DNA from 3 places in the Dyella koreensis genome. Region 3 is predicted to be linked to each of the others. Evidence: predicted binding sites of a transcription regulator. Region 3 holds the regulator's gene; each other region holds the start of a gene.

Region 1 (10,657 bases), 120 kb from region 3:
CATCCATTTCATAAGCGGCATCGAAGTAGGTCTGAGCGATCGATCGCAAAGCGGGAATATCTGAATTCATAGCGGCCCTCGAAAGTTTGTTGCGTTGGGCCGATTCATGCGGCCCGGCCATTCCGTGCCAAGCATCAAGCGCCTGTGCATCGGCAGAAAGTCTTGGCGTTGCGTTGCTGACCAAGCGTAGAGGGGAGTCGTTTATGAGGATAGGGCTGTTGTGGTTTAAGGTGTCATGAGTGATATTCATCAATCATGAGAAACGAACTGAACGAACTCGCTACTTTCGCGATGGTTGCCCGGGAGCGAAGCTTTACTCGAGCTGCGGCAAAACTAGGTGTCTCCCAGTCTGCGCTGAGCCACACGATTCGCGGGCTCGAAGAGCGACTTGAGTTACATCTTCTCGCTCGAACAACGAAGAGCGTCGCGCCAACCGCTGCAGGGGCTGCTCTCTTGAAAGATTTGTCTCCGGCGCTTGAGCAGATAGCTCAGGCCCTGGACAGAGCGCGAAGCATCCGGCGTCGCCCTGCGGGCCGCCTTCGCATTGTGATGTCACGCTCGGCCGCCGTAATGGTATTGCTGCCACGGCTCACGGCATTCGCGAAGGCCTATCCTGACATCGTTCTCGACGTTGTCACCGTTACTGGCCCTGTAGACCTCGTTGCGGGCGAGTTCGATGCCGGTATTCAGCTCGGCGAGTACATTCAGAAGGACATGATTGCCGTGCGCGTCACGCCGGAGTTGCGGCTGGCGGTAGTGGGGTCGCCGGGCTATTTCGCGTCACGAAGCATTCCGCAGAAGCCGACGGATCTCAGTGATCATCGATGCATAACGCTACGCCTTCCGAGCGGCCCCTATCGATGGGAGTTCGAGCGCGGACGAAAGTCGGTCACGGTCAGCGTGAACGGCCCGCTCATCATCGACGACACTCACTTGGTGATCCAGGCGGCGCTCGCTGGGGCGGGCCTCGGTCTCGTCTATGAAGAGCAGGTCGCCAAGGACATCGCTAAGCGGCGGCTTATCCGCGTGCTGGAAGATTGGACGCCGCCGATTCCCGGCTTCTTCATGTACTACCCCAGTCGTCAGCATCAGCCTTCTGCATTGGCTGCGCTAGTGAACGCGCTGCGACTCCCGTGACAAGCGTTGCAGGGCGTCGGATCGGCAAGGATCGATTATATGTTTCTGCTGGAAGCACGCCCGCGACTTGATACAGTACGACGATAAACCCGCACGAACCTGAGGTGAGCCACCTATGGGCAAACTACCTTCCCGTGCTACGCCGGAACCGCAGAGTTTTCGGTCATCGAAAGCACTTCGCGCATGGATGACGAAGGAGCACGCTAAAGCCCCTGGTCTGCTCCTGCGAATTTACAAGAAGGACTCTGGCGTTCCATCAGTCACGTATGCCGAGGCGCTTGACCAGGCGCTATGTTTCGGTTGGATAGATGGGCAAAAGCTACCGCTTGACGAAAACTCCTGGGTGCAAAAATTCACCCCGCGCAGGGCGAAAAGCGGTTGGTCCAAGAAAAATGTTGCGCATGTGGATCGGCTTATCCAGGAGGGCCACATGACGCCTGCTGGTCTCAAGGAGGTAGAAGCGGCCAAAGCCGACGGGCGCTGGGCTACTGCGTACGACTCTTCTGCTAATGCAACGGTGCCTCCGGAGTTCGTCGAGGAGCTCGCACGTAACGCCAAGGCAAAGCAGTTTTACGCGACACTCAACAAGACCAATCTGTATTCGATTGCCTACCGGTTGCAAACAGCAAAGCGCCCAGAGACAAAGATCAAGCGCATAAAGCTGATTGTGGAGATGCTTGCGCGCGGCGAAAAATTTCACTGACTGCCCAGGCCCGTGCTTCGAAGCACTGTCATTCGCCACTTCCGTGTCCATGACCGCCTCTCCTGAGCTGCTCTCTCCAGGTGTGGCCGCCGATAGGCTGCTTTTCTTTTATGCCCAATATCGGAATGATCTGCATGTTCGCTTTCGACCCAAAGCGGTCTTCAGCGCAGACCCGCAAGAGTCGCCTCTAGCCGGAGTAACTGTATGCCCATTCCTTCCACCATCGGTGCCTTCGCTATCGTTCCTAGCAACGATTTGCACGCCGCGCTTCCGTTTTGGGAGCGCCTGGGCTTTGCCCGCACGGGTGGCGACGCCAACTACTTCATCATGACCGGCTGGGGTTGCGAGGTGCACTTGATCCAGGCAGGAACTGGCCCCTGGGCCGTTCCGCAGGAGCACAACCCCTTCGGTGTCTTCATCCGCACGCCGGAAGTAGAGGCCATTGCCGCGCGCGTGGATGACCTGGTCATCCGCCCTGGTGGCGTCCTGCGGCACCGTGAGTGGGGTCTCTATGAGGTGGGGATATGCGGGCCCGACGGCCTCCTTATCCGCATCGGCTGGCCCTCCCGCCTCGTGCAAGATGGCGAAGCCAAGATGGGCAACTGACGAGTCCAACATCTTTACGTCTGCTTTCGACCCGAAGCGGACCTGGTGTAGACAATGGAGGGGAGATGCGAGGCGTTGGAACTAGTCGGATAGCAAGGACTGCATGGTGCGCGGTCTGCTTGACTACATACCTATTTCTTCAGGCCTATTTCGGGAGTGAATCTACTGAGCCGCGTTCTGGCTTCGGTTCCGCATTCGGCAGCCTCGTTGTCGTTCTCGCTATCTGGGGCTTGGTTGATGCCAAGCTGAAGAAGCTTGGAAAGTCATAAGCGTCTGGGGTCGGTACGGAAAAAGGAAATGTCCGCTTTCGACCCGTAGCGGACATTGAATATCGGGGAAGGAAATGTCGAAAGCGTTTGGTTTCCATGACGTGCTAGAGCCAAATGGCAGTGGCGCCAAGGTCATTCGAGTCCAGGCGAAGATACACATGCTTAGTGCCCAAGGGGGCGGTCGGACCAGTCCGGTAACGACTCGATATCGGCCAAATCACAATTTTGGTGGCGTTGCCGGTCTGACCTTTTACATTGGTCAATTCGAAGTTCCGGGGGATCGCTGGGTTGAGCCTGGGGAGACCGCCGAGCTGGTGGTCGAGTTTCTGAACGTCGTGGGGATAGCGGAGCTATTACAGCCCGGGCGCCGCTGGCGAATTCAGGAGGGTGGAAAGCTAGTCGGTGAGGCAGAGGTTATTTCTGTTCTTTGACGGCATGTCTGCTTCCGACACATTGCCGACATCGTCAAAACGCAGCTAGGACTTCTCCAGTGAATGTTTCGCCGCAAGACAAAGAGCTTTTGCGCAGGATCGATGAAGTTCTTCACTACATGTGGGATCCCATCGGAATTGCCGGTGTCCCCCAGGCCAGAGATGAGTACGAAAGCTATGTTTCGCAGGTCTTCCAGCTACTCAAGGCCACTGTCGACGGGAAGGATGTCGCCGAATACTTGCATTGGTTGAGCACAGAACATATCGGTATGGCCGCCAACCCGGATCAAGACTCGAAAGCTGTGGGTCTCCTCCTGGGATGGCGGGATCATCTCAGTGGCTAGCCTGGCCAATGTCTGCTTCCGGCCCGAAGCGGACACTTTCCAGATTCGGTGGAAAGCCGGGATGGCGTCAGTGCGCTCCGAATACTCTCGCCAAAATTAGAGCCAGGATCAGGGAAATCCACAGTTAGGTGCGGACATCTCATCAATTAATGAGACAACTAAGTGCGGTAGATCGTTGCTGGGTGGGCTCTTGGCTAAACCCTACGCCGGCCGAACACATTCCACGTTGCATACTGCCCCAGTAGTGTGTAGAACGTGGTTAAAACGTGGGTTTATTGATCCTAACTTTATGGCAGTGCTAGAATTTTAGACCACAGAGGTTTTTTCTATGTCTGCCGCGGCTCTCTTCAGCAATATTCCACAGCAAGACCTTCTGGGATTTGGATTGGGCCCCCAATTCCAGCCCCGGCGCGTCACCGAGTGGCTAGATCTCCGAAAGACGGATGTCTCTCGGGTCGCCGATGTTTCGCCCAATTCTGTGCGCTACGACGAAGAGATTCCGGTTGCGATGCGTGATCGCCTCGAAGAGATTGCAATGACATGCAATCTCGTAGCCGAGGCATTTGATGGCGATGTCGTGAAGACCGCCATGTGGTTTAAGGCGCGAAACCCTCTGCTTGGAGATGTCTCGCCAAGAGACATGGTCCGCCTCGGAAGGTTTGATCGGCTCCGCAAGTTCATCATCAACGCTATGAACGAACGGGCGGCCCCGAGGGTCGCAGCTGAGTGACGCGGCACCGGGGTAAACAACCACCGCCGCAGCACCCGCCGATCAACGAGACACCGGATGTCCGCGGCATTCTCGAACTCGATCGCTTCTCTTCTGTCGACTTGGATCGCTGGAAGCGCTTTTCTGCGGACCTGGACGAGTACAACGATGTCCTCTACTTCGGCGTAGAGCCACAACGCCAACGCTTCAAGGACGATGTCCGCGCCGCACTAGAATCCGTGCCTGCATTGCCGGTTGATATACGCGGCTGGACACGCCTCGTCACATACCGGTTTTCCCTCAACCCGCTCTCGGCTGCAGGTTCGCTTACGGACTTCGGCGGTCGTTTCAATATTGGCCGGGATGTCGAAAAGGCCATGCAGAACCCGTGGCCGGCACTGTACATCGCGGAGGATTTCGAGACGGCGTTCCGCGAGAAATTCCAGATCGCCATGGGGGCGACGAGCGATGGTTTACGCGCAGAGGACTTCGCACTTGCGCCGTTAAGTAGCTTTTCAAGTGTGCAGCTCGACGGCCATATTGAGCGCATTTTCGACCTTGGGGAGCCGGCACACCTCGAAAAGCTCTGCGCGGTATTGCGCAAGATGAAGCTGCCCGCAGAAGTGAGTCAGATTCAGAAGCGCCTCGGCTTGCCGACAAATCACGCATACATGGTCCGTACGCCTGGTCGCCTGGTCCAAGATGTCCTCATCAACAACTGGCGCATTGCGCCAGCGCAGTACGGTCTTCCGGCCACAAGCCAAATATTCGCCGGCATGGTGCGTGACGCAGGCTTTGAGGGCATTCGATATCCGTCCACCAAAGGGGGTGGTCACTGCGTCGCGCTATTCCCCGACCGGATTGTGAGCGAACTCACGCGCCTTGAGCTGCATGACTCGGCTCCACAAGAGATCAAGCACCGATCGATTTCCATGGAGAACGCCGCCCAACTCTGCGGTTGGGAGTTACTGCACCCGCGGCAGCGACCACGTGCCGAGAGCGACGGCTAGGTGTGAAAGTTTTTCGGAGTGTCCGCTTCCGACCCAAGGCTGACATGCTTGACCAGCAGAAAAAATCACCGACTCGATCGGATCAACCCATACAGGAAATAGCATGGAAATTGGACGTGAGCGAGCGTTGGTCCTCCATGGTGGCGGGGCGGCTGGCAACGCGTGGGAGATCGGTGTCGTCGCCGGCTTGTTCGATGCCGGGCTGGATGTGACCAAGGCCGATGTGATCATAGGGACATCGGCTGGATCGACGGCCGCGGCCCAGATCACCAGCGCGACTCCGACCGAGCTGTTTGCCGCCATCCTCTCCGCCGCGCCCCAGCAACGGACTGCTCCGGGCGGACCCGAGGGCGGGCGCGTTCCCATTGGGCCGGCGGCGGACCATATGGAGATAACAAGCCGAATCATCGCTGCCGCTGAGGATGCGGCTGACATGCGCCGCAGAATGGGAGCGGCGGCGCTCGAAATGGATGCGTCGTCGGATGGCTCCGGGCAAGCACAGTGGCGCGGTGTGGTCGCGGCTCGTCTGCCCAGTCAGCGCTGGCCGGAACAGCCGTTGCTCATCACGGCGGTCGATGCCCATACCGGTGAACCGGTGGTGTTCGACCGCCATAGCGGAGTCGATCTGGTGGACGCCGTTGCCGCCAGCACTTCCAATGGCTTCGGTGTCCCTCCCTACAGCATCGGCGACAACCGATACATCAACGGCGGCTACCGACGCAACGAGAATGCCGATCTGGCAGCCGGATACGCACGGGTGCTGGTGCTGTCACCCTTCGGTGGCAGATCACGGCATCCGGTGGAGTGGGGCATGCACCTCGCCGCACAGGTCGACGAACTCCGCGCAAGCGGCAGCAGAGTCGAGACGATCTTTCCGGACAGCGATTCGCTCAACGCGTTCGGCGTCAACATGATGGATCTGTCGACACGTCCGCCCGCCGCTCAAGCCGGTTACCACCAAGGCAGGGCCCTTGCCGGGCAGCTCACTGAATTCTGGCGCTGACGCCTAACATCTGCTTTCGACGGCGATTCACAAAGCATCGTTAGACGGGCTGGCACCTTGTTCTGCCTTGATGAATGCCATCTCCTAACCTGATCAAATGCCGGACACCTACATGGAGGCCGACGCATGCACGCCACTCGTCATGACAACACCGTGAAGCTTGAAGGCGGGTGCTATTGCGGTGAAGTCCGCTACACCGCCGAAGGGGTGCCCATGTTGAAGGCGCAGTGCCATTGCCGCGAATGCCAGTACTTCAGCGGCGGCGCTCCGCATATGTTCCTGCTGATGCCCTCCGACGGCTTCCGTTACACCCAAGGGGAGCCCCGGCGGTTTTCGCGAAGCGATCTGGAGCATCCCGTGACGCGGGAATTCTGCGCGACATGCGGCACGCAGCTGATCACCCGACGGCCGGGTCTGGACGCCATCATTCTGAAAGTCGGTACGCTCGACGATCCTGTCGTTTTCGGCCAGCCGCAGATGGCGATCTTCACGGTGGACAGGCAGCCCTTCCATCAGATCCCCGACGGCTTGCCGACCTTCGAGCGCATGCCGAAGCGATAAGGGGCGCAGCTTTGGCGGACTGAGTTCGGCGCCGACTTACGTAGCGCCTGGCGCTCCCTAAACACCCGTGTTTTTAAGCGTTTTCAACAGCATCTCCCACGCGGTGGGGCGCATATGCATGCCGATCATGCGCAGTCCGTCGGTGTCGATGGGTGTTGCCTCGACCGAATGCTTCAGTTCCAACAATGACTCAGGCTGCAACAGCACGCCCTTCGGTCCCAGTGGCATGACCATTTCGCCGGTATGCAGCAGGTGCGCTCCGGCAATCCAGGTCATCTGCATGGGTTGCTCGCCTTCGTTCACGGGGTACAGCACGATGGCATTCCGTCCTTCGCCGATGGTTGTCGCCTTCGATACCGAACGAATGATGGGGGCGACAGGGTGGGTGGCGAGCGCATCCGGTGCCAGGGTGTGTGGTGCATCGAGCATGGCGCGGATGACGGCGACGTTGCGGTCGCGCACATAGATGGGAATGCCGCGCGCCGCATACTCGCGCACGCCGGCCACGTGCCAGTAGAACGCGGTGGAGGTGATGAGCGCTTTAACGCGCATGCCCGGAAAACGTCGCGCCGCTTCATCGAGCACCTTGCGCGAATAGCCGGTGGAGATGGGGGCGTCGATGATCACCAGCCCATCGTCCTGGCGCACGATGGTGCTGAACCATGAGCCGGGGATCTGCACGATGCCGGTGGCGATTTCTTCAATGGGCGCTTTGGGATCGGGCGCCAGTCCCACGGGTTGGCCGAGTACAAGGTCATCCAGCATCACGTGGGACATAGGGGCGGAGGTTTCGGGCATGGCGAAGGCGTTCGCTTCGAGCGCCGCATCTGTATGCAGATCGTTGCAGACAGTCGTTCTCAGGTGCACCCCGTTGCGGAACAGGTCCGATTGCACGGGATAGCGCAGGCCATCGAACAGCGCGTAGTTCATCAACTCGATTCGATCGGTCAGGTCGCCCATGGCGTTATAGGCAAGATCGATGCTGTTGGCGCGCTGTAGCACGCGCGTCACTTCGATGGCGCTGGGCAGGCCAGTGGTGGCATCGAGAAACAGGCGCACCGGATAACGCCCCACGTGGTACGAAACGACGTGCTGCGGAATGCCATGCGGCGAGGCGTCCTTCTCTCGCACGAGATCACCGGCCTTCTCGGCGAGGAGGAGCGCGGTGATCGGCTCATCGACGTTCCACACGGGGGGGCGCGTCGCTGTGCACCGTCCTTGGCGGGTTGCCGGCCATCGTTCTGTCGGTGCGTTCCTCAGTCGGCGTCAGCAGTGTTCGCGTATGCAGCGAGGTGGGCTCAGCGCCGGCACCGAGCTGGGTCTCGTCGGTCAATCGCCGGCCGCCCCGCAAATCATCCAGGACGGTAGCGTGGGCGGCGCCCTGGAAAATATAGGGCGCATCGGCATGGTCGAACTCGACCGTATCCCAGCTCGCACTGATGATGTCGGCGCGCAACGCGGCTACCTGATGCAGGTCATGGGTCTGGCCCATGGCCTTCAGTGCCTGGGCAACCAACGCCTGCGCGCTGGCATCCGCGGCATGGCTCGGCGTACTGAGCAAAAGGCTGGCGGCGACGGCAAAGGAGAGCTTGATCAGTGCTTCGGATCGCATGGATAACCTCAATAGAAGGCGCCCCGCGCATCGGCTAAGGAGTTCCTGCCCGTTGCGAGGGAGAGAGCCAGAGTGTGTCGCCCCTGATGGGCGCGCAGCGGTTATGGGACAAGCGGTACCGTAGCCGGGTCCGGCGGCACCCGGGCGATGCGAGCGGTGCCGGAGTCAACGCATAGCCAGAATGGGACCGGCGCGCGCAACCTGGCGCCGCACCCCCGTCACGACAACTCCCCGACACGCGTCAAGAAAGCGCCACGGCACGCCACCGGCCCTCGCCAACCCGCGCTACGAAGCCATTTCTCCTGATGGCACACGGATTGCTTTTAGACCTTGGCCCGGCGCGGCGATGCATCGCTGCCGGGCATGGATCCGTTTCTTTTAGAGGTCATGCATGTCGAACGCAGAGCAAGTTCCCGCCGAGGTTCCCGCCACGAAGGCAGGTGGCGGGCGGGGTGTGGTTGTGATTCTGGCGGTGGCGCTGCTGGTGGTGTCGGCGGTGTGCGGCTATGCCTTGTACACGCTGCGCAGTCATGGCGCGGCGGCGGAAGGGCATGCGGCCGATGCCAAGGCGGCGGACAAGCCCAAGGGGCCGGAGCTGTATCTGCAGCTCGATCCCGCCTTCGTGGTGAACTTCCAGAAGGCCGATTCGCTCAGCTATCTGCAGGTGGGCGTGACCTTGATGGCGCACGACCCGGCGGCGATCCAGGCCGCGAAGGATGCCGATCCGGTGATCCGCAACGCATTGGTGATGCTGTTCTCCAGCCAGGACTACACCGCGCTGGTCGACACCGCCGGCAAGCAGAAGCTGCAGTCGAAGGCGCTGTCGGCGGTGCAGAAGATCGTGGAAGACAAGCTCGGCCGTCCCGGCGTGGACGCGCTGTACTTCACCAGTTTCGTGATGCAGTGAGGACACCGTGAGCGAGCTGCTCTCCCAGGAAGAAATCGACGCGCTGCTCAACGGCGTCAACGGTGGCGACGTGGTCACCGGTGGCGACGAGCCGCCGCCGAAAGACTCGGTGCTTTCCTACGATTTCACCCAGCAGGACCGCATCGTGCGCGGCCGCCTGCCGACGCTGGAGATGGTCAACGACCGCTTCGCGCGCTACTTCCGCACCGGCGTCTTTGGCGTGCTGCGCAAGACCTGCGAGGTCTCGGTGCTGGGCGTGAAGATGATGAAGTTCAGCGAGTACGTGCATGGCCTGGCCGTGCCGAGCAATCTGAACCTGGTGAGGGTGAAGCCGCTGCGCGGCACGGCGCTGATGGTGATGGAGCCGCGCCTGGTGTTCACCGTCATCGACAACTTCTTTGGCGGCGATGGCCGCTACCACGCGCGTATCGAGGGTCGCGACTTCTCGCCGACCGAGTCGCGCGTGATCCAGATTGTGCTGGCCGAGATCTTCACCGCGATGGTGGAGGCCTGGGCGCCGGTGCTGCCGCTGAACTTCGAGTTCCTCAACTCGGAGATCAATCCGCAGTTCGCCAACATCGTCAGCCCCACCGAAACGGTGGTGGTGTCGCGCTTCCATGTGGAGCTGGACGGTGGCGGCGGCGAAATTCATCTGACCCTGCCGTATTCGATGGTTGAGCCGATCCGCGTGCTGCTCGATGCCGGCGTGCAGAGCGACCGCGTCGAGCGCGACGAGCGCTGGCTGGAAAGCCTGCATCAGGAAGTGCTGGATGCCGAGGTCGAACTCAGCACCATGCTGCTGGAAACCAGCATGAACATCGGTGACTTCCTGCGCCTGCGTCCCGGCGACGTGATTCCCGTGAACATGCCTGAGCTGTGCACGGTGTTCGCCGAGGACGTGCCGATCTTCCGCGGCCATCACGGTAAATCCGGCGGCCACAAGGCCGTGCGCTTCCAAGCTTTGGCCGGACGCCGCGAAGTGCGCGCGTCCGCCGACTTCTCCAACGGGAACCCTTCCGCATGAGCACCACCAATGATTCCGCCACCCTGCTCGATCCCGCCGGCCGTCCCGAATACGAAACCATGCTCGGCGTGGCGGGTGAGGGTGGTGATGTCAATCTCGACCTGATCCTCGACGTGCCGGTGACGCTGGCGATGGAAGTGGGCCGCACGCGAATCAGCATCCGCAACCTGCTGCAGCTCAACCAGGGCTCGGTGGTGGAACTGGATCGCGCGGCCGGCGAACCGCTGGATGTGTTCGTCAACGGCACGCTCGTTGCGCACGGCGAAGTGGTGGTGATCAACGAGAAGTTCGGCATCCGCCTGACCGACGTGATCAGCCCCGCCGAGCGCGTGCGCAAGCTG
Region 2 (10,657 bases), on a different contig from region 3:
ACAGGCCTGGCGCCCTTACCGCACGGTGGCCGCTTGGTATCTATGGCGCGCACCGGCACATTGACGCTACGGATTCCGGCGCAAGAAACAGAGTTCTTGCGATGGAACTGCCGCCTATGCTGATCACACGATCAGAGATGCCACGATATTTGCCATGAACGCTTCGACCAAGACTCCTTCCCGTTACTCGACCGATGCGCAACGCTGGGCCGCCGTACAGGCCCGCGACGCGGCTGCCGATGGACACTTTGTCTACGCAGTACGCACCACGGGTGTGTATTGCCGGCCCAGCTCCTCTGCCCGCCTGCCCCGGCGCGAGAACGTGGTGTTCTTCGCCACCGCCGAAGCTGCTGAAGCCGCCGGCTATCGCGCCAGCCGCCGCGCTGGCGGCGACCACACCAGCATGGCAACGCAACGCGCCGCACTGGTGGCGCAGGCTTGCCGGCTGATCGAGGCCGCCGAAACACCGCCGAGCCTCGACGAGCTCGCCGCGCAGGCAGGCATGAGCACGTTCCACTTCCATCGCGTGTTCAAGGCGGAGACCGGCCTGACGCCCAAGGCGTACGCCTCCGCGTATCGTGCGCGCCGGCTGCGTGAGGAGCTGGGCGACGGCACTACCTCGGTGACCGATGCGATCTATGGCGCGGGCTTCAACTCCAACAGCCGCTTCTACGAGACCTCCGATCAGCTGCTGGGTATGCGCGCCCGCGACTATCGCGATGGCGGTATTGGCGCGTCGATCCGCTTTGCGGTGGGTCAGTGTTCGCTAGGTGCGATCCTGGTTGCGCAGAGCCAGCGCGGCATTTGCGCGATCCTGCTGGGCGACGATCCCGATACGCTGGTGCGCGATCTGCAGGACCAGTTTCCCAAGGCGCAGCTGATTGGTGGCGACGCCAGCTTCGAGCAACTGGTGGCGCAAGTGGTCGGCTTTATCGAAGCGCCTTCGCTGGGCTTGAACCTGCCATTGGATGTGCGCGGCACGGCCTTCCAGGAACGCGTATGGCAGGCCCTGCGCGAGATCCCGCCGGGCACCACCGTGAGCTACGCGCAGATCGCCGAACGTATCGGCGCCCCCAAGGCGGTGCGCGCGGTGGCGCAGGCCTGCGGCGCCAACCATATTGCCGTGGCGATTCCCTGTCATCGCGTAGTGCGCCGCGACGGCGATATCTCCGGCTACCGCTGGGGGGTTGAGCGCAAGCGCGAACTGCTGCAGCGCGAAGCCAAGGCCTGATCGCATGAGCAAGGCTTCCTTGATCGATCGGCTCGACTGGGCCGACGTCGGTACCCAGCTGGACCAGGAAGGCTATGCCATGCTTCCTGGCCTTCTTGATGCAGCCGAGGCCCGTGCGTTCGCATCATGGGCTGGTGCTGCAAAAGCCGGGCATCACGAAACCCTGGCATCGAGCGATCTTGGCAGTGGCGAACTCTTCTATCTTTCGCAACCACTGCCCGAATCATTGGCGGCATGGCGGGAAGCGCTCTATCGCCACCTTGCTCCCGTCGCCAATCGATGGAACGAGACGCTGGGGATTGGCTATCGCTACCCCGATGCGCTTGATGCGTTTCTTGCGCTCAATCACCAGATGGGTCAACGGCGGCAGCGATCCAACCTGAGCCGACTGCGCGAGCACGACTATCAGGCGCTGCATCAGCAGACGGAAGGTGAGCACATCTTTCCGCTGCAGCTCGTCGTGCTGCTGTCGACGCCTGGCGAGGATTTCAGCGGCGGCGAATTCGTGATGACCGAGCAGCGGCCGCGCATGCAATCGCGCCCGATGGTGTTGCCGTTGAAGCTCGGCGACGCCGCGATCATCACCACCGCCCAGCGCCCCTGCAAAGGCAGCAAAGGCTATTACCGCGTGAGCCTGAAGCACGCCATCAGTCGCGTGCGCAGCGGCGAACGGCTTGGCCTGGAACTCTGGTTCCACGACGCACCGTGAGCGCACACCCATGGCCGGCACGAAAACCTGGACCCTGATCGGCCGCCATGGCGAGCCCTATCGGAGCGACGTACCCGGAACGCTTGGCGGACATCGCGGCAGCAAGCTCTACGGACGCCTCGACTGCCGCGCCGCTCTGCGGGCGCTCGCGCGAGGGGGATATGTGGCACACCGCGTGTTCTTTCCCGACGAGGAAACCGCGCAAGCCGCCGGTTACCGGCCTTGTGCGGTTTGCCTGCCCGAGACCTATGCCATTTGGAAAGGCAATCAGCCGATCAAGTCACCCAGGAAGAAGCATCGAACATGACTCAGCAGGCTCAGCTTTTGCCGGAAGCGGATACGCACTCCGAGCCGGAATCACTCGCCGGCACGATCGAACAACGTATCGCTGCCATCGATTGGCAACGCACCGAAGAGACGCTGACCCGCGATGGTTACGCCGTGCTGCCTGTCCTGTTGTCCCCGGCGCAGAGCGCCGGGATCGCGGCGTACTTCCCCGAGGAGGGGCGCTTCCGCAGCCGTATCGTGATGCAGCGCTACGCGTTCGGGCGTGGCGAATACAAATACTTCCGCTATCCGTTGCCCAATCCCGTCGCTCGTCTGCGCACGGCTTTGTATCCGCATCTGGCACCCATCGCCAATCGCTGGCATGCCGCCATTCGCATCGATGAACGCTTCCCCGCAACGCATACCGAATTCATGGCCATCTGCCATCGCGATGGACAGACGCGCCCAACGCCTTTGCTACTGCGCTACCAAGAGCACGACTACTGCTGCCTACATCAGGATCTGTACGGCGACCACGTTTTCCCTTTGCAGGCGGTGTTTCTTCTCGACGAACCGGGCCGCGATTTCGAAGGTGGCGAGTTGCTGCTTACCGAAAGCGACCCCAAAAAGCCGGGTCGGGCGGAAGTCGTCCCATTGCACCAGGGTCAGGTCGTGGTCTTCGCTGTGAACAGCCGGCCGGCACGCTCAGCGCGCGGCTTCTATCGCACCCAGCTGCGCCACGGCGTCAGCCAGTTGCGCCGCGGCCAGCGTCATACGCTTGGCATCATTTTTCACGATGCCAAGTGACAGCACACTCATTAGTGCGACGACTTCGCGCAGATCAATTGCGCGCCAGCCACCATCACCTTCAGCAGGTGCGGGCGTCACCGCATATCAGTAGTACCTTCTGCAGCGCCCTCGCGTGGCCAAGGCATTGGACAAAGATGTGACGTTGTACAACGCCGCGTCTGAGCCTCGGCGAATTAGAACGACGACTGCACCCTTTCGACCCAGGCCGCGTACTTCGCGTCTTCCCCAACCCGAACGCTTGTGGCTGCGTCGCGGATAGCTCCACTGGCGGGAAAGGTCGCCGTCACCAGCGGCGCAACGCGCGCGGCATAGCTTTGCGCATCGACCAGGCTGCGTAGACGTTCCGCGGCGGGACGCTCGAACTCGTCAACGATGGGCGAGGCGTAGCGGCGCCCTTTCGCCAATGCCGTGAAGTACATGAACTGTGCAGCCTCGTTGTCTGGCATGGAGAGCGCGAGATTTTGCATCCATGTATAGATGTTGCGCTCCCCGAACAGGCGCTCCCCGAACAGGCGCTCCCGCTGCCCGGGACTTTCGAGCAGCGTCAGTACCAGCGTTTGCGCCAGCGCACTCAGATATTCAGTACAGAAGGTACGCGGCGGTGCGTAGTACGTCGTCTTGCCAGGCGATGTGCTGCCGCTGGCGCGCTGAAGCACGTGAAGCATCTCCTCGGCCATCTCCGATACCGCTGGACCAAGCTCACGAGTGGTCACACTGCGCTCCAATCGCAGAAGCACGTTCAGATCGCCCGCGGAGCGCACTCGCCATGTCACGACGAAGCCGTCCTCACGCTCGCCGATGTCGCCTTCCACCACATACTCGTAGCCTTCGACGAAATGCCGCAGTTCGTCCTCGCTCCACGGCTGACCGAACAGAACCAGGCTGTTTTCGTCTGTGGTCGGAATGAGAGCTACCGATTGCAGTTCGCTGCGGAAGATCAGCTGTTCGTGCAGATATAAAGGTAGCGCGCGCGCGAAACGCCCGCGGTCATCTTCACGTCCACTGCGCACCTGGCCGTTGGTCGACTCGCCGTGCGCCGAAAGTGCCATCAGCAGCACCTTGGTTTCACGTCCCTCCATCGAAGGCGCAGCCCATGCCATGTCATGCATGGCCGCCAGCCAGGGCGGCAGATCCAGCTGCCGCATCACGATCTTTGGCATGGCGGCCTCCTGGTGCGGAGGCTGTTTCACCAGCTGATCGAAGGCCTGCGAAAAATGTTGAAGCGTTGACTGCAAGGAAGGTTGTTTCAACGCGTAGAAGCGCTCCAGCAAGGCAAGGCCGGGAGCCGCTTCGCCCGACTGCAGATACACCTGCAGCAGATTGAAGCCAGCGCGCGGGTCGTGCCGCTGCGGATCGAATATCGGCGCAACAAGGTCGATCGCTTCCGCCAGAAATCCCTTCTGGCCCAGCGAGGCGCCGATAACCATGAGAGCGTCCTGGCCCTCCGGCTGAACCGAGAGGACATGGCGAAAATGCTCGACGGCCTGCTCATGGTCGTCACGCTGCAGCAGCGCTTGTCCCAGCAGAAGCTGCGGTCGCCAGCTTCCAGGCAGCTGCGCCAGACGTGCCAGTTCGGCTTCGACACGTGACTCACCGTCACGCTCGCGCAGGATCGCGCACCACCACTCCAGGCCATTGTCCTGGTTCGGATCGAGTAGCAGGCTGCGCTCCAGGGTCCGCAACGAGCCCGCCTCGTCGCCGAGCTGATACAGCGCCTTGGCCTGATTGGTCAGCAGGGTACCGGTTTCGCCGATGGATGCGATCGCAGCCCGCAAGGTGGCATCGGCACCGGCGGCATCCTCCAGTTTCATCAGCACGATGGCGCGTATGACGTGCGAACGCTCCACCAACGGATCGGTGGCGAGCAAGCGCTCGCTCGCCGCCGCAACGTCGGCGGCCATGTCGTCGTTCAGCGCATCGATGATCATCTGATACAGCCGGTCCGGGTCGTTCCAGTACTGCGCCAGATTCGGCTGCAGCACCTTGTCGCGCCATTCGGTACGCGTGATCTGCAGCTCGCGGCCGTAACTGTCGACCACCTTGATCATCTCAACCGCCGATGGCGACGGCTTCTCCGCGGCGCTTTCGGTGGATTTCTTTCCGCGCTTCTTGAACAGTCCGAACATGAGGTGTCATCCCTGGCGTAAAGACGGCATCTTGCATTGAACTGATGACCGTTGACCACCGCTGGCATCAAAACAAAACGGGCGCCCTAGGCGCCCGTCTTGTCCTCCCACGTCTCTAGACGATCAGAGCGCGTAGTACATCTGGAATTCCAGCGGATGCGTGCTGGCGCGGTAGCGGGTGACTTCCTGCATCTTCAGCGCGATGTACGCGTCGATGAAGTCGTCGGTGAACACGCCGCCGGCCTTGAGGAAGTCGCGGTCCTTGTCGAGCGCGACCAGCGCTTCGTCGAGGCTGGCGCAGACCTGCGGGATGTTCTTCTCTTCTTCCGGCGGCAGGTCGTACAGATCCTTGTCGGCCGGCGCACCCGGGTCGATCTTGTTAATGATGCCGTCGAGGCCGGCCATCATCAGCGCGGTGAACACCAGGTAGCCGGAGTTCATCGGATCGGGGAAGCGCACTTCGATGCGACGGCCCTTCGGGCTGGACACGTACGGAATGCGGCAGCTCGCCGAGCGGTTGCGCGCCGAATAGGCCAGCATCACCGGCGCTTCGAAGCCCGGCACCAGGCGCTTGTAGCTGTTGGTGGTGGAGTTGGCGAACGCGTTGATGGCCTTGGCGTGCTTGAAGATGCCGCCGATGTACCACAGCGCGGTCTGGCTCAGGCCGCCGTACAGGTCGCCAGCGAACAGGTTGTTGCCGTCCTTCGCCAGCGACTGATGCACGTGCATGCCGCTGCCGTTGTCGCCCACGATGGGCTTGGGCATGAAGGTCACGGTCTTGCCGTTCTGGTGGGCGACGTTCTTGATGACGTACTTCATCGTCATCAGTTCGTCGGCCTTCTGCACCAGCGTGTTGAACTTCACGCCGATCTCGCACTGGCCGGCATTGGCCACTTCATGGTGATGCACTTCCACCACCTGGCCAAGCGACTCCAGCACCTTGCACATGTCGGCGCGCAGGTCGCCCAGCGAGTCGACCGGGCTGACCGGGAAGTAGCCGCCCTTCACGCCCGGACGGTGGCCGGTGTTGTTGTCTTCGTACTTGTAGCGCGACGACCACGCGGCTTCTTCGGAACCGATTTCGTAGAACACGCGGCCCATGTCGTTCTGCCAGCGCACGGAATCGAAAATGAAGAACTCCGGCTCCGGACCGAAAAAGGCCGTGTCGGCGATGCCGGTGGACTTGAGGTACGCCTCACCGCGCTTGGCGATGGAGCGCGGGTCGCGGCCGTAGGCCTGCATGGTGCTCGGCTCCAGCACGTCGCAATGCAGCACCAGCTGGGTGTGCGCGCTGAACGGATCGAGGTAGGCGGTGTTCGGGTCAGGCAGCAGGATCATGTCCGACTCGTTGATGCCCTTCCAACCGGCGATCGACGAACCATCGAACATCTTGCCGTCCTCGAAGGTCGACTCGTCGATGGCATGCGCCGGGAACGTGACGTGATGGTGCTTGCCGAGCATGTCAGCAAAACGGAAGTCGACGAACTCGACGTCGTGTTCCTGGATCAGGTCGAGCACTTTCTGGGCGGACATGACGAACCTCGATGGGTAGAGATATGGGAAAGCACAACCCCTTTGGCAAACTTTGTGCCAAGGGTTCAATACAATGTAGTTCAATGCCTTACATCGGCCAGCCCTAAATCAGGCCATCCGATTTGCACAAATATCGGGAAAATCCTGTCGGGATATAGCACCAATTTGATGCATCTTGATAACCACGCCCCGCGTATCTCCCCGCACCCGGCATCCTAGCCGCTCAGCCGACACCCGGACATGTGACCAGGCGCTCGATGCCGGACCGGCATCGAGCGCCTGGCGTCCAGCTCAATTTCAGTACCGCGTATCCAGATACCCGATCCTGGTCGTCACGGGCGCGAAGACGCCCGCCTCCGTAAACCAGAGCAGGCCCGTCCGCTTGTCCAGCGCGATGTTGTAGTAACCGCTATTGGCCGAAGGCAACGCGTACTCGGTGAATCGGGCCGCATAGGGATCGAGGCGGCCGAGCAAGCCCACGTCTTCCTCGAACCAGACGCGTCCCTGGCGATCCACGCGCATGTCTTCCGCTTCGGCGTTGGCCGTGGGGATGGGGTATTCGATCCACCCCTGCGTCACCGACGGCTGGACCGTACGGGAGCCCGGCGCGACCTGCGTTTTGGCGCTCGACGTGCGTCCGGCCGCGATGCGCGACACCGATGCCACCTGGCTGCTTGCCTGGCGTTTGTTGGGCACGACCACGTCATCACTGTGAGGCGCGGCGAAAGGATTGAGTAACGCCAGGGCATTGGCGTAGTACTCCGACACCCACACCGTGCCATTGGCATTGGCCACCACGCCGGAAGGCGTGCCGCCCAGCGTTGGCACCAGGTAGGTGCTGATCACGTTCGTCGAGGGATTGAGGCGGCGAACCTTGTTCGTACCCGCTGCACCGGCGCCATCGAAATTGCGTTCGACGAACCAGACGTTGCCCCAGGGATCCAGACTCAACTGCTCCATGTTGTCGTCGGGATGCTCCAGCGTCAGCGCCCACTCGGTAACCACGCCACGCGGCGACAAGCGACCCACGCCCGCGGTCTCGGTAAACCATTTGCTGCCATCCGCAGCGATCTGGATGAAGAACGGCGACGCGCCGGAGGGAATCGCAAACTCCTCGATCTTCCCGGTACCCGGATCCAGATGCCCGATGGCGTGCGTCGCGCTGTCGGTAAACCAGATGCCGTCCTCAGCCGCCTTGAGGATGAAGGGCTGGCCGCCGTTCGGCACGGGGAATTCGGACGAGGTGCGATCCGGATGCAGCACAGCGATTTTCCCCGCGCTGGTTTCGGCGTACCACACGCTGCCATCACTGGCGACGTCGACGCCCTGCGGAGAACTGGAGGGGGATGGGGTGGCGAATTCACCGATCGTGGCGTTGGCGGTGATGCCTTGAACGGCGTCAGCCTGTGCCGGCGTGCCGAAGAGAGCAGCGCTCAGGATAGCCAGCGCGGCCAGATACAGCATGCGTTTCATCACATAGCTCCTTGTGATTGTTTGGATTCGACAATGATGGGGTGTGGGGATGACACCCCGTCGAATTATCACGGGGAGGTATGACGACGTAGGGTGACGAAGCGCAGGAAATGGCTCGGACGTCGCCGCGTACGCGGCGCCTTATACTGGGCAGCCGGCGATCGTTTTGCCGATGTGGCTCGGGGGCCATCGTGGAATGGATGGGAAGGCTGGCCCATGCCGGCACGCTGCTGATCGTCAACGCCCTATTGGCGGCCCTTTCTTCGGCAATCTTCCTGGCCCTGCATGTGACGCAGCGAAAAGTGCACCGCTTCCACGGCGTGCTGCTGTGGGGTATCAGCTATGCCGCGTTTGCCGCGGGTTTCGGGGTGCTCATCCTCCCCGCCTTCCATATCGATTTCGCGCGGCTGGGCCTCGTCGGCAACCTGCTGATCGATAGCGGTGCGGTGCTGGCTTTCCTCGCGGTGCACACCTACCTGGGGCGCCCGAAAAACAAGCTATGGGTGTTGTTTCCGGTAGCCGCGCTGGCGGTTGCAGAAATCACCTGCGTCCTGGTTGCAGGCGAGAACTACCGGATCATGGTGGTACTGGGCGGCTGCCTCAGAGGAATCATCACCGTGGCGACCGGCGTCGCCCTGTGGAGTGGCGTGAATGACTCGCGGCGCATGGCCGCACGCCTCGCTGCCTCGTTCCATTTTCTCTGGGCGCTGATGCTGCTCAACCGGGTGGCCTGGTGGCTGCTCCATCCCATGGCCGACATCAGCCAGGAGCCAACCTCCACATTCGGCCTGTTGTCGCGCCTGATCCTGACCTGGGTGGTGACGCCCAGCTTCCTGTGGATGCTGACCCGCCAGCTCGACGACGAGCTGATCCGCTCCGCGCACCAGGATCCCCTGACGGGTGTCGCCAATCGGCGCGTGATCTGGGAGCAAGGCGAACGCAGGGCGACGGAAACGGATCGCCATAACGCGACGATGGCTGTGTTGATGATCGACGCCGATCATTTCAAAGCGATCAACGACCGGTGGGGACACGACGTGGGCGACCAGGTGCTTGTCGCCATCGCTGGAACCCTGGGTCGTCATCTCCGCAGCGAGGATCTGCTTGCGCGGATCGGCGGTGAGGAGTTCATGGTGTTGATCAAGCATGGCGAAGCGTCGACCGTAAGCGCCCTGGCGGAACGGCTGCGCCTCGCTGTCGAAGACCAGGCCGTCGCATTGCCGTCGGGCGAAACACTGAGCTGCACGGTCAGCATCGGCTATTGCGTAGCGACGCCCGGCCAGGCCCACTGGCGCGACATGGTGATTGCCGCCGATCAGGCGCTCTACACCGCCAAGCGCCATGGGCGGAATCGCGTCGCGGGCGCCAGCGCTTTTGCGCCATTCATTCCCGGGGAAGGTCGGTAGTACCGATGAATTTGCGGCGAGGAAACAGTTTCTTCCCCGTATCGCACAGCTTCTCGATCAACGTCGGTATCGACTCGAGACTCGAAGGAACGGCCTCGCAGACGTTACGGGTGGCCACTTCCCAACGCCCATAGTTCATTTCGCCCAGCACGCTTCTGAATTGCTCCATCGTGATCGGCTTGCCCATGATGCCCGCCCTGGCCACCATCGGGTGGATCACGTCGAACAGCAGATCGTTGCGTATGTTGAGGTGCAGGAGGCAGTCGTCGTAGCGGCGCTGCTCCCGCTCCAGCTCCATCACCAAGCCGGATTCACCAAGCTCCACCAGGAAAACCAGCTCCTCAACCCGCTGACGGATATGGCTGCTCGGCGGATTGGGAAGGGCACGCAAATTGGACATCTGCTCCGACGTGCCGTTGTCTTTGAACAACTCGGTTTTCACCGTCGACAGATAGTTGATCTGGGAAACCAGCACCAGGATGGCCCGGTTAATGGCGCCCGCCCTCAGCTCTTCCCGTTTGACGGCCTCGGCCATGCCCAGGTACTTGAACGCGAGAAAGGCGCCCAGCAGTGTCCCCACGAAAGGAAACGCCCAGGCCGCCAGGTCTGGAGGCGACAGGGCTTGATTGAACAGAGCCTCGGCAAACAGCGTCGCGAGGAACAGCGACGCAAGCAGTGTGAACAGCCATGCCCCCACGCCCTGGGATGCCCTCATGCGATCACCTTGCGGTCATCGGCATGGATCCGGCTGTCCTGAGCAACATACGACGCCCCCCCCACTCGCCATAGAGCGCCCGGCTTCGACAAAGGATGGCATAGCTCACCATCATGTCTCCTCCGCTATGGATCGAGCGATTCTGCCGCAGCCAAAGTGAACGGCCCGCTTTTCGGGTGCGAAGAGCGCCCGCAGAAATTTGCGAACCTCCTGGCACCCCGGCGCACTCCGAAGATGGGGCAAGAACGGCCGGCCACGCCTCGAGCCTCATCCCACGCATCAGCAAACAGCCATCTTTTGTGCACACGCTGCCTTTAAGCTATGGCGCTTTCGCGGCGGCCGTCCGGTCGCTTCCTCCACGCACCGGAGTCAGCTACCTCGTGAGCG
Region 3 (10,657 bases):
GCGCAACGTAGAAAATCAGCAATTCAAAGTTGCCGGCAGCGACGACGTGCAAGTTCCCGCGGGCCGCTTCAAGGCGCAGCGCGTGGAGCGCAGCGACTCCGACAAGGCGTTCAATGCCTGGTACGTGCCGCAGAAATATCCGGTGCCGGTGAAGCTTTCGCAGAGCGAGGGCGGGAATCTCACCCTGCAGTTGGTGAGCTACAGGCAACTCTGAAAACGAATGAAGGGGCGTGGGAAACGAGTGTGGTGGTCACCACTCGCTTCCCACGCCCCTTCATTGTTTTCTCTTACGAAGGCAGGCGGCGAATCTTCGCGCCCAGCACGCCCAGCTTCTCTTCAATGTTCTCGTAGCCGCGGTCGATGTGATACACGCGATCCACCGTGGTGTCGCCTTCCGCAACCAGGCCGGCCAGCACCAAGCACGCCGACGCGCGCAGGTCGGTCGCCATGATCGGGGCGCCGCTCATCTTCGCCACGCCCTGGATGATCGCGGTGTTGCCTTCAAGGCGAATGTCTGCACCCAGGCGCTGCAACTCATGCGCGTGCATGAAGCGGTTCTCGAACACCGTCTCCGTGATGATGCCCACGCCTTCCGCCACGCAGTTCAGCGCGGTGAATTGCGCCTGCATATCGGTGGGGAATGCCGGATACGGCGCGGTCGTGATGTTCACCGCCTTCGGCCGCCTGCCCTGCATGTCCAGCTCGATCCAGTCTGGGCCGGTAGAGATATGCGCACCGGCCTCTTCCAGCTTGGCCAGCACGGAGTCCAGCGTATTGGCGCGCGCGTTGCGGGCGCGCACCTTGCCCCCGGTCATCGCGGCGCCAACCAGGAAGGTGCCCGTCTCGATGCGATCTGGCAGCACTTCGTACTCGGCGCCGTGCAGACGCTCGACACCATGGATGATCATCGTCGAGGTGCCGGCGCCTTCGATCTGCGCACCCATGGCGATCAGGCAGTTGGCCAGGTCGACCACCTCGGGTTCCTGTGCGGCGTTCTCGATGATGCTGGTGCCCTTGGCCAGGGCCGCCGCCATCATGATGTTCTCGGTACCGGTGACGGTGACCATGTCCATCGCGATGCGCGCGCCCTTCAGGCGATTGGCCTTGGCCTTGATATAGCCGTTCTCCACCGTGACTTCGGCGCCCAGCGCCTGCAGGCCACGGATGTGCTGATCAACCGGACGTGAGCCGATGGCGCAACCGCCCGGCAGCGAAACCTCCGCCTGACCGAAACGCGCCACCAGCGGGCCCAGTACCAGGATCGAGGCGCGCATGGTGCGCACCAAATCGTATGGCGCTACGCAATGTTCGATGGAGCGCGGATCGACGTGCATCTTCATGCGGTCGTCCAGCACCAGCTGCACGCCCATCTGGCCGAGCAGTTCGATGAAGGTGGTGACGTCATGCAGGTGCGGCACGTTGCTGATCGCCACCGGCTCGTCGGCGAGCAGGCAGGAAGCGAGGATCGGCAGCACGGCGTTCTTGGCGCCGGAAATACCGACCTCGCCGTGGAGCGGCTCGCCGCCGCTGATCAGGATCTTGGCCATGGTTGTCCTTACAAAATATGGGTTGAGAGTCGGGTCGCTGCCATCAACGGCGCGCCGCGACTTCCTCGGGGGTCAGGGTCTTGAGCGCCAGCGCATGGATCGCGCCGCCCATCAGGTCACCCAGGGTGGCGTACACAAGGCGGTGGCGAGCCAGCGGCAGCTTGCCAGCGAACTGGGCCGCAATCACTTCCGCCTCGAAATGCACGCCGTCGTCGCCACTGACTTGCGCCTGCGCACCGGGCAGGCCGTTTTCAATCATTGCCTGGATGGTGGCAGCGTCCATTTTTGAGTTTCCACTTGCGACTGAGCGGCGACGCCGGGAACGGACTCTCAGCGGAATCCAATGGCGCCGACCGTGACGGTAAAATGCGAATATGCCATGTTAATGGAAATCTCCTGTCGCAGAAACGACACGGTGTGGCTCCGGCCTTTGGCGCAAGCCTTGGGACCCGATCCAAGATATTGAGCAACAAGATAAAATGAGGCAGGGCAAGGCAACGATGCCCAGGACAGCCCAGCCCGATCACTTCTGAGGACGCATGAACGCCCACGTCGCCCACCCCACCAAGCCCGCCGCACTCGACGCCGAAGCCATCGTGCGCAGCGCGCGCACGGTGATCGCCACCGAAGCGGCTGCCATCCGCGCCCTGGAACCGCGTATCGGGCCGGAGTTCGTCGAGGCCTGCCGCCTGATTCTGGGCTGCGCCGGCCGCGTGGTGGTGATCGGCATGGGCAAGTCCGGGCACGTGGCGCGCAAGATCGCCGCCACCCTTGCTTCCACCGGTACGCCGGCGTTCTTCGTGCACCCGGGTGAAGCCAGCCATGGTGACCTGGGCATGATCCTGCCGCAGGACGTGGTGCTGGCCCTCTCCAACTCCGGCGAAACCGACGAGGTGTTGTTCATCCTGCCGGTGATCAAGCGCCAAGGCATTCCCCTGATCGCGATTACCGGCAACGAGCGTTCCTCGCTGGCCGACCAGGCTGACCTGCATCTGGATGCCAGCATCTCGGCCGAAGCCTGCCCGCTGGGCCTGGCCCCCACCGCCAGCACTACGGCGGCGCTGGTCATGGGCGATGCACTCGCCATCGCCCTGCTGGAGGCGCGCGGTTTCACTTCCGAGGACTTCGCCCGCTCGCACCCCGCCGGCAGCCTCGGCCGTCGCCTGTTGCTGCACATCAGCGATGTCATGCATACCGGCGATGGCATTCCGGCAGTGGCTCCGGACGCCAGCCTGACTCAGGCGCTGATGGAAATGACCCGCAAGCATCTCGGCATGACGGCGGTGATCGACGCCAACCGCCACCTGCTCGGCGTGTTCACCGACGGAGACCTGCGCCGCGCCCTGGACGACGATGGCGTGGACCTGCGCGGCGCCACCGTAGCCGAACTGATGACCCGCGGCCCCAAGACCATCGGCGCCGACAAGCTGGCCATCGAAGCCGCGCAGATGATGGAGAAGCACCAGATCCATGCCCTGCTGGTGGTGGACGAGCAGCAGCGCGTGGTTGGCGCCCTGAACATTCACGATCTGCTCCGTGCCCGCGTGGTTTGATGGCGCGTTATCCGGCGAAGCCACGGGAACAAAGCGGCTACCGATAAGGCGAAGGTCAGCCTTCTCCGGTCTCATCCGTTCCTCAGGCTTCCAGCCATCCCCTCCCTATCCAGATTGCTCCTGTGCCGCCCTCCAGCTACCTCGCCGATCTCCCCGCCGACCTGCTCGCCCGCGCCGCGAAAATCCGCCTGGCGGTGTTCGACGTGGACGGCACCCTGACCGACGGCCGCCTGTGGTATGCCGAGGATGGGCACGAAACCAAGGTGTTCCACGTGCATGACGGCTTGGGCCTGAAGCGCCTGCAAGCCAATGGAATCCAGGTCGCCATCATCACGGCGCGCATCAGCCATCCGGTGGCGCTGCGCGCCGAAGAACTCGATATCACCCACGTCTACCAGGGACAGAGCGACAAGCGCGGTTGCCTGCAGCAACTGCTTGAGGCACTGAACCTGACGGCCGAGCAGGCAGCATTCGTCGGCGACGACCTGCCCGATCTGCCGGCGATGCGCATCGCCGGCCTCGCCGTCGCTGTCGCCAACGCGCACCCCTGGGTGAGCGAGCAGGCGCACTGGCAGACCCGCAAGAGCGGGGGCATGGGCGCGGCGCGCGAAGTCTGCGACCTGCTGCTGCTGGCCCAGGGCAAGCTCGACGCCGAACGGGAGCGTTGGCAGTGAGCATCCGCGAATACTTGCGCGATCGCCGCCTGACCGCGGCGATCGTCCTGGTCGGCCTGGCCGCCGGTGTCAGCCAGCTGCTGTTGTGGTGGATCGCCCCGGCGCCCAAGGCCAACGATTTCGTCGGTCCGCCACGTTCCGGCTACACCCTCACCCAGTTCAAGGGGTACGTCTACGGCGAGGACGGGCTGCCGAGCTTCCGCGTCACCGGCCCACGCCTGGACCGGCGCGAGGGTGACGAATCGCTCTACATCGACACCCCAAAATTCGAGATGCCGTCCAATACCCCCGGCGTACCGCCTTGGCTGGGTGAATCGGAGTACGGCTGGGTCGACAAGAGCGGCACCCTGCTCAAGCTGCAAGGCCCGGTGTATATGCACCGCGCGGCGTTCGAGGACACCCCCCAGGCTGAACTGCACACCTCCGAGGTGACCGCCTGGCCGAAGGAAAACCGCATGGAAACCGCCGAGGCGGCGCAGATGAACCAAGGCGCCACTACAATGCGAGGGATCGGCATGCGTGCCAACCTCAACGACAATCATCTGGAGCTGCTCAATGACAGCCACGGCTCGTTCCCGCCGCGCAAACGGAAGTCGTAAGACCGCGATCGGCCTGCTTTCGCTGGCCGCTCTTGCCTTGCTGCCAGCCATCGCTCTCGCCAAGAAAGACGATCGCTCCAAGCCGATGGACTTCACTGCGAAAACCACCAACGCCTATAACGCCCCCAATACGATCACCACCCTGAGCGGCAACGTGAAGCTCACCCAGGGCACGCTGCTGATCACCGGCGGCGAGGCGAAAGTGCATCTGGACGGCGATACGCAGATCGCGCGCGTAGTGGTCACCGGCAACCCGGCGCATATCCAGCAGTTGGACGAGAACAACAACCTGATGCAGGGCGATGCCGCGACGCTGGATTACGACAACATCAACGGCATCGCTGTGCTCACCGGCAACGCCAAGGTCACCCAGCAAGGCCGCGGTGAATTCCATGGCGACAAGCTCACCTACAACACCGATACCAGCCTGATCACCGGCGAAGCCGGCGGCGATGGCCTGGTCCACGGCACCTTCCTGCCGAAGCCCAAGCCTGCCGCTGCCGCCCCCAAACCCGCCGCCGCGCCGGCCGAGGGCAAGTAATCGATGCTTTCCGCTGAGGGTCTGCAAAAACGCTTCCGCGCGCGCCAGGTCGTGCGCGATTTCGCCTTCTCTATTCGTGAGGGCGAAGTGGTCGGCCTGCTTGGCCCCAATGGCGCCGGCAAAACCACCTGCTTCTATATGGTAGTGGGCCTGATAGAGGCCGATGCCGGCACGATCAAGCTCGACAAGTACGACATCACCGGCCTGCCGATGCATGCCCGCGCCAAACTGGGCATCGGCTATCTGCCGCAGGAGCCTTCGGTGTTCCGCCGCCTGAGCGTGGCCGACAACATCATGGCTGTGCTGGAGCTGCGCGAGAACCTCGACGCCAAGCAGCGTGCTACCGAACTTGAAAGCCTGCTCGACGAACTGAAGATCTCGCACATCGCCGAACAGAAAGGCATCAGCCTTTCGGGCGGCGAGCGCCGCCGCGTGGAAATCGCCCGCGCCCTGGCTGCGGAACCGCGCTACATGTTGCTGGACGAACCCTTTGCCGGCGTCGACCCGATTTCGGTGGGTGAGATCCAGCGCATTGTGCGCCACCTCAAAGAGCGCGGCATTGGTGTACTGATCACCGATCACAATGTACGTGAGACGCTTGGCATCTGCGACCGCGCTTACATCCTCAACGACGGTGAAGTGCTCTCGCGCGGTACGCCAGCGCATATTCTCGCGGACGAGAAGGTGCGCGAAGTCTATCTGGGCCGCGAGTTCAGGCTTTAAACGCAAGTAGGGCGATACGGCATCGGGCTGCCACCTAGGCGGCCTGATGCCTTGAAGCACTAGCCTTTCATCGCCGTACTTTTCTACTCCGTCACATTCGGCCATCCGGCCTACGCGCCTAAACGCTCGGACCTATGGCCGCCCTCTCGGCTAAGGGTTAGGATGAAGCTGAGTTCATCCGACCCGGCTGGCATGAAACCCGGACTGCAGTTTCGTCTCAATCAGCAGCTCACCCTGACGCCACAGTTGCAGCAGGCTATCCGCCTCTTGCAGTTGTCGCAGCTGGAGCTGGAGGCTGAATTGCGGCAGATCGCCGAGAGCAACCCGTTGCTCGAATTCTCCGAAGACAGTGCGGCGGAGAACGACGGCGACGGCGACGGCAACGAATTCGAAGCGCCCGCCGAAGCCTCAACCAGCAGCGATGTGGATGTCGACGAAGCGGCCGACTGGAGCGAATCCACCGGTCCCGCGGAAGAACCCATCGACTTCTCCGGCAGCAATGGCTCTGGCAGCCGCACCAATGGCTCCGGTGAAGACGACAACTTCGAACCACAGAACGCCGCGCCCGAAACGCTGCAGGAACATCTGCTATGGCAGCTCAACCTGACGCACCTGAGCCTGCGCGAACGCACCATCGCTGCGATCCTGATCGACTCACTGAACGCGGATGGCTACCTCACCGAAGGCCTGGATGCCGTCACCGCTGCCGTACCCACTGACCTCAAGGCCAGCGTGGAGGAAGTGGATGCGGTGCGCCGCCTACTGCAGCGCTTCGATCCCACCGGTGTAGCTAGCCTCGACTTGCGCGACTGCCTGCGCGTGCAGCTTGAGCAGTTCGATCCCGAGCTGCCGCAGCGCGAACTGGCCCTACGCATCGTCGATGGCGAACTTGAACTGCTCGCCCGCAATGACATCGCGCGCCTCGCACGTCGCCTGCGGGCTACGGAAGACGAGACCCACGCCGCGGCCGTACTGATCCGCAGCCTGGACCCGCGCCCCGGTGCCGCGCTGGATGTCACTCCGGTCGAGTACGTTGCGCCCGACGTCTATGCGCGCAAGGACGGTGGCCGCTGGCGCGTCAGCCTCAACCCCGATTGCCAGCCGCGCCTGGGCCTCAACCAGCATTACTGCAACCTGATCGCACAGGCCCGTGGCGACGACGCCAGCTGGATGCGCGGTCAGCTCCAGGAAGCGCGCTGGCTCATAAAGAGCCTTGAATCGCGCGCCGAAACCTTGCTCAAGGTGGCTGATGCCATCGTGCGCCGCCAGAGCGCCTTTCTCGACTACGGCCCTGAAGCCATGCACCCGCTGGTGCTGCGCGAGGTCGCCGAGGAAGTGGGCATGCACGAATCCACCATTTCCCGCGTGACCACGCGCAAGTACATCCATACGCCGCGCGGTACGTTCGAGCTGAAGCACTTCTTTTCCAGCGGCGTATCCACTGAAGATGGTGGCAGTGCTTCGGCCACGGCCATCCAGGCCATGCTGCGCAAACTCGTCGACGCGGAGGATCCGCGCAAACCGCTCTCCGACCAGGCCATCGCCGAGGAACTGCACCGCAAGGGCATTCAGGTGGCCCGTCGCACCGTCGCCAAATATCGGGAGGCATTAAGAATTCCGAGCTCCAGCGAACGCCAGCGCGCCGGCTGATTCAGCTCAGCCCCCTGCGCGGATTTCACCGACCTCGGGAACTTGGCGGGATGGAAAGCGTCCCCATACCAAGAGATGACAGTGGTGTGCCGATGGCATGACAACGTGAACAGTCACGTGACCGGCACATCGACCCACGCCGCCAGCGGCGGCAGTACCAGAGGAGGCGCAACATGCAAGTCCAGCTCAGCGGCCAGCAGATCGAGATCACCCCCGCCCTTCGCGACCGGGTGAACAACCAGATCGATCGCCTTACCCGCCTCGACGAAAAAGCCATCAGCCTCAGCGTCGTGCTTTCGGTCGACAAGCTCCAGCAACGGGCGGAAGGCACGCTCAATGTCACCGGTACCACGCTGCATGCCGAAGCACTTACGTCGGATCTGTACGCCTCTATCGAAATGCTGTTCGACAAGCTGGTGACCCAGCTGCGCAAACATCGCGAAAAAATCTCTGACAAACATCAGCGTGAAGTCCGCCAAGAGCGGCAGTACGGCTGATGCGTTCCGGCCCGCCCCGATCCCGGGGCGGGCCAAATCGGACAATTCGCCCGAAGCGTCCGACCCGCCCCGCTGGGGCACGCCCTCTCCCGAACTGGCACAATGTCCCCCGCCGCCGCCGCTCGCCCTACCCGGCCAACCTGCGGCGCAAAGGACAAGGTTTGGATCGGCTCACCGCAAGACAACTCTACGATGGCGTTCACGAGCGCATGGCGTTGCGCTGGGTTTCCGGCATGCGCGGCGAGTCACGCGTGCTCGAACGCGGCGTCACCACCTCGCGCCGCCCTTCGCTAATCGGCTACCTCAACGTCATCTATCCGAACAAGATCCAGATAATTGGCACCGAGGAGCTGAACTTCCTTGACAGCCTCGATTCGCGCCAGCGCTGGGAAGCGATCAACAAGATCGCCGCATACCAGCCGGTGGCCATGATCGTCACCAAGGATCAGACCATCCCGGCGGACCTGCGGGAAGTTGCCGAAGAAACCAATACGCCACTGTGGATCAGCTCCAAGCGCGGCCACGAGCTGCTGACTTGGATGCAATACCATCTGGCGCGCATGCTGGCCCCTAAGGTCACGTTGCACGGTGTATTTCTGGAAGTGTTTTCCATCGGCGTGCTGATCACCGGCGAATCCGGTTCGGGCAAAAGCGAGCTGGCGCTGGAACTGATCAGCCGCGGCCACCGCCTGGTGGCTGACGATGCCACCGAATTCACCCTGATCGCCCCCGACGTAATCGACGGCAACTGCCCCGAGCTGTTGCAGGATCTGCTGGAAGTGCGCGGCCTGGGTGTGCTTAACGTGCGCGAGATGTTCGGCCATACCGCGGTCAAACCGTCCAAGTACCTGCGCCTGGTGATCCATCTCAAGCCGATGCGCGACGGCGAAGACACTGACGGCCTGACCCGTCTCACCGGCGATGTCGGCCACCGCGAGATTTTCGAGGTGCAGGTGCCGATGATCACCATTCCCGTGGCGCCCGGCCGTAACTTGGCGGTACTGGTGGAAGCCGCCGTGCGCAACCATATGTTGAAGAGCAAGGGCATCGACCCTGCACAGACGTTTATCGACCGCCAGGCGCACCAGATGCGCCGGCTGCCGCCGTGGTGACCTCATGAACCAGTCCGTTTCGCCTACCGAAATCCATCAACCCGACGCCATCCATCTGGTCGTGTTGACCGGCATGTCCGGCGGCGGCAAGACCGTGGCCCTGCGTGCCCTGGAAGACCTGGAGTTCTACTGCGTCGACAATCTGCCCACCGCGCTGCTGCCGGAGCTGGTTGCCGCCGTTAGCCACGGCAGTGCGCCCGGCGGGCGGCGCAATATCGCGGTGGGCGTCGACGTGCGCAACCGTGGTGAAGACTTCCTGCGGATGCCGACGGTGCTGTCCGAACTCGCCGCCGCAGGCGTGCAGGTGCACCTGATCTTCCTCGACTGCCGTGACGAAGTGCTGATCAAGCGCTACTCGGAAACGCGTCGCCGCCATCCGCTCTCGGCACTCGGTCTGTCGTTGGCCGACGCGATCGTGGAAGAACGCAAATTGCTGCGCCCGCTGATCGCCATCGCCGAGAAGGTGATCGACTCCAGCGAGCTCAACGTGCATCAGTTGCGCCGTCTGGTCGCCACGGATTATGCGGCAGCTACCGAGGGTCTGACCCTGATGTTCCAGTCTTTCGCGTTCCGGCGCGGCCTGCCGCTGGACGCGGATTTCGTATTCGATGCGCGCTGCCTGCCCAACCCGCACTGGGAACCGCGCCTGCGCCCGCTGTCCGGCAAAGATGCGCCGGTGCGCGAATATCTCGAATCGCAGCCGCTGGTGGAGGAGTATTTCAACGACACCGTGCGCTGGCTGGACGCTTGGCTGCCGCGCTTCGAATCCGACGACCGCAGCTACGTGACCATCGCTATCGGCTGCACCGGCGGCCGCCATCGCTCCGTGTATCTAGTGGAGCGTCTGGCTGCCCACTATCGCGCCCGCCACGAAGGGGCGCTCACCTTCCATCGTGAACTCGAATGATCCCGATGCAAGCGTCCCAGTCACATCCGCGAGGCACCCGGCCATGAGCGTTGGCGTGTTGTTGATGACCCACGAGGCAGTCGGCCAGGCGCTGATTTCAGCCGCCCACCACGTGCTGCCCAAACTGCCGTTGAGTGTGGAAGCAGTGGAAGTGCCGCCCTCGGCCGATCCGGATGTGATGCGCACACTCACCGCCAAGCACGCGCGCGAGCTGGACCACGGCGACGGCGTGCTGGTGCTGGCCGACCTGTACGGCGCCACCCCCTGCAATATCGGCCTGTCGCTCGGTGCGCTGGGCGTTCGCCTGCGCTGCGTGTCGGGGCTCAACCTCCCGATGCTGCTGCGTGTACTCAACTATGCGGAAAAACCGCTCGACGAACTGGCGGAAGTCGCCGCCAGCGGCGGCCGCGGAGGAATTTTCATCGATCATGCTTGAAAAAGAGATTGTCGTATCCAACAAGCTGGGCCTGCACGCCCGCGCATCGGCCAAACTGGTGCAGCTCGTGCAGGGTTTCAAATCCACCGTGTGGCTGGTCAGCAAGGGACGTGAGGTCAACGCCCAAAGCATCATGGGCGTCATGATGCTTGCCGCCGGTATCGGCACACCGTTGACGGTGCGCGCCGAGGGGTCGGATGAGGAGACTGCCCTCAGCGCCGTAGTGGCGCTGTTCGACCGCAAATTCGACGAAGGAGCTTGAATGGGGAAAGCATTCGCCAGTCCATCGCCGCAGCGAAATGTGACGTCCGGCGCAAATCGCCGTGCGACGTACGGAACCGCCGTTGCCATCGCGACTGAGCAGCCCCACATCCGCCGCTCTCTTCATACCGTGCCGCGCCACGGAGGGCGCTCATGA

What was found. Region 3 encodes sigma-54, which starts transcription at its own class of promoters, with help from an activator protein. Its sites were predicted from a motif close to TGGCACGNGCNTTGC; they were not measured.
Region 1: the regulator sigma-54 is predicted to act here: its motif matches at 8,692-8,706, upstream of ISS97_RS04945 (flagellar basal body-associated FliL family protein).
Region 2: the regulator sigma-54 is predicted to act here: its motif matches at 6,722-6,736, upstream of glnA (type I glutamate--ammonia ligase).

Annotation. Positions count from the first base shown of each region.
Region 1 covers NZ_JADIKD010000007.1:240,133-250,789, reverse strand. Annotated here, with positions in the region: gene ISS97_RS05005 (nuclear transport factor 2 family protein) at 1-250, opposite strand, end outside; gene ISS97_RS05000 (LysR substrate-binding domain-containing protein) at 256-1,137, shown strand; gene ISS97_RS04995 (YdeI/OmpD-associated family protein) at 1,253-1,840, shown strand; gene ISS97_RS04990 (VOC family protein) at 2,045-2,446, shown strand; gene ISS97_RS04985 (EF-Tu C-terminal domain-related protein) at 2,790-3,146, shown strand; gene ISS97_RS04980 (hypothetical protein) at 3,206-3,490, shown strand; gene ISS97_RS04975 (hypothetical protein) at 3,819-4,220, shown strand; gene ISS97_RS04970 (RES family NAD+ phosphorylase) at 4,217-5,209, shown strand; gene ISS97_RS04965 (patatin-like phospholipase family protein) at 5,313-6,212, shown strand; gene ISS97_RS04960 (GFA family protein) at 6,366-6,773, shown strand; gene ISS97_RS04955 (MBL fold metallo-hydrolase) at 6,831-7,964, opposite strand; gene ISS97_RS04950 (hypothetical protein) at 7,948-8,385, opposite strand; gene ISS97_RS04945 (flagellar basal body-associated FliL family protein) at 8,777-9,292, shown strand; gene fliM (flagellar motor switch protein FliM) at 9,300-10,316, shown strand; gene fliN (flagellar motor switch protein FliN) at 10,376-10,657, shown strand, end outside.
Region 2 covers NZ_JADIKD010000004.1:160,015-170,671, reverse strand. Annotated here, with positions in the region: gene ISS97_RS00805 (DNA-3-methyladenine glycosylase family protein) at 1-64, shown strand, start outside; gene ada (bifunctional DNA-binding transcriptional regulator/O6-methylguanine-DNA methyltransferase Ada) at 155-1,231, shown strand; gene ISS97_RS00795 (2OG-Fe(II) oxygenase) at 1,236-1,940, shown strand; gene ISS97_RS00790 (Ada metal-binding domain-containing protein) at 1,951-2,247, shown strand; gene ISS97_RS00785 (2OG-Fe(II) oxygenase) at 2,244-3,014, shown strand; gene ISS97_RS00780 (tetratricopeptide repeat protein) at 3,191-5,143, opposite strand; gene glnA (type I glutamate--ammonia ligase) at 5,267-6,676, opposite strand; gene ISS97_RS00770 (Vgb family protein) at 6,974-8,149, opposite strand; gene ISS97_RS00765 (GGDEF domain-containing protein) at 8,350-9,555, shown strand; gene ISS97_RS00760 (hypothetical protein) at 9,533-10,270, opposite strand; gene ISS97_RS00755 (undecaprenyl-diphosphate phosphatase) at 10,651-10,657, shown strand, end outside.
Region 3 covers NZ_JADIKD010000007.1:363,904-374,560, forward strand. Annotated here, with positions in the region: gene ISS97_RS05510 (DUF3108 domain-containing protein) at 1-214, shown strand, start outside; gene murA (UDP-N-acetylglucosamine 1-carboxyvinyltransferase) at 288-1,547, opposite strand; gene ISS97_RS05520 (BolA family protein) at 1,591-1,830, opposite strand; gene ISS97_RS05525 (KpsF/GutQ family sugar-phosphate isomerase) at 2,087-3,100, shown strand; gene ISS97_RS05530 (KdsC family phosphatase) at 3,223-3,774, shown strand; gene lptC (LPS export ABC transporter periplasmic protein LptC) at 3,771-4,373, shown strand; gene lptA (lipopolysaccharide transport periplasmic protein LptA) at 4,330-4,914, shown strand; gene lptB (LPS export ABC transporter ATP-binding protein) at 4,918-5,637, shown strand; gene ISS97_RS05550 (RNA polymerase factor sigma-54) at 5,830-7,287, shown strand; gene hpf (ribosome hibernation-promoting factor, HPF/YfiA family) at 7,461-7,784, shown strand; gene hprK (HPr(Ser) kinase/phosphatase) at 7,946-8,896, shown strand; gene rapZ (RNase adapter RapZ) at 8,901-9,803, shown strand; gene ISS97_RS05570 (PTS sugar transporter subunit IIA) at 9,847-10,239, shown strand; gene ISS97_RS05575 (HPr family phosphocarrier protein) at 10,232-10,501, shown strand; gene ptsP (phosphoenolpyruvate--protein phosphotransferase) at 10,654-10,657, shown strand, end outside.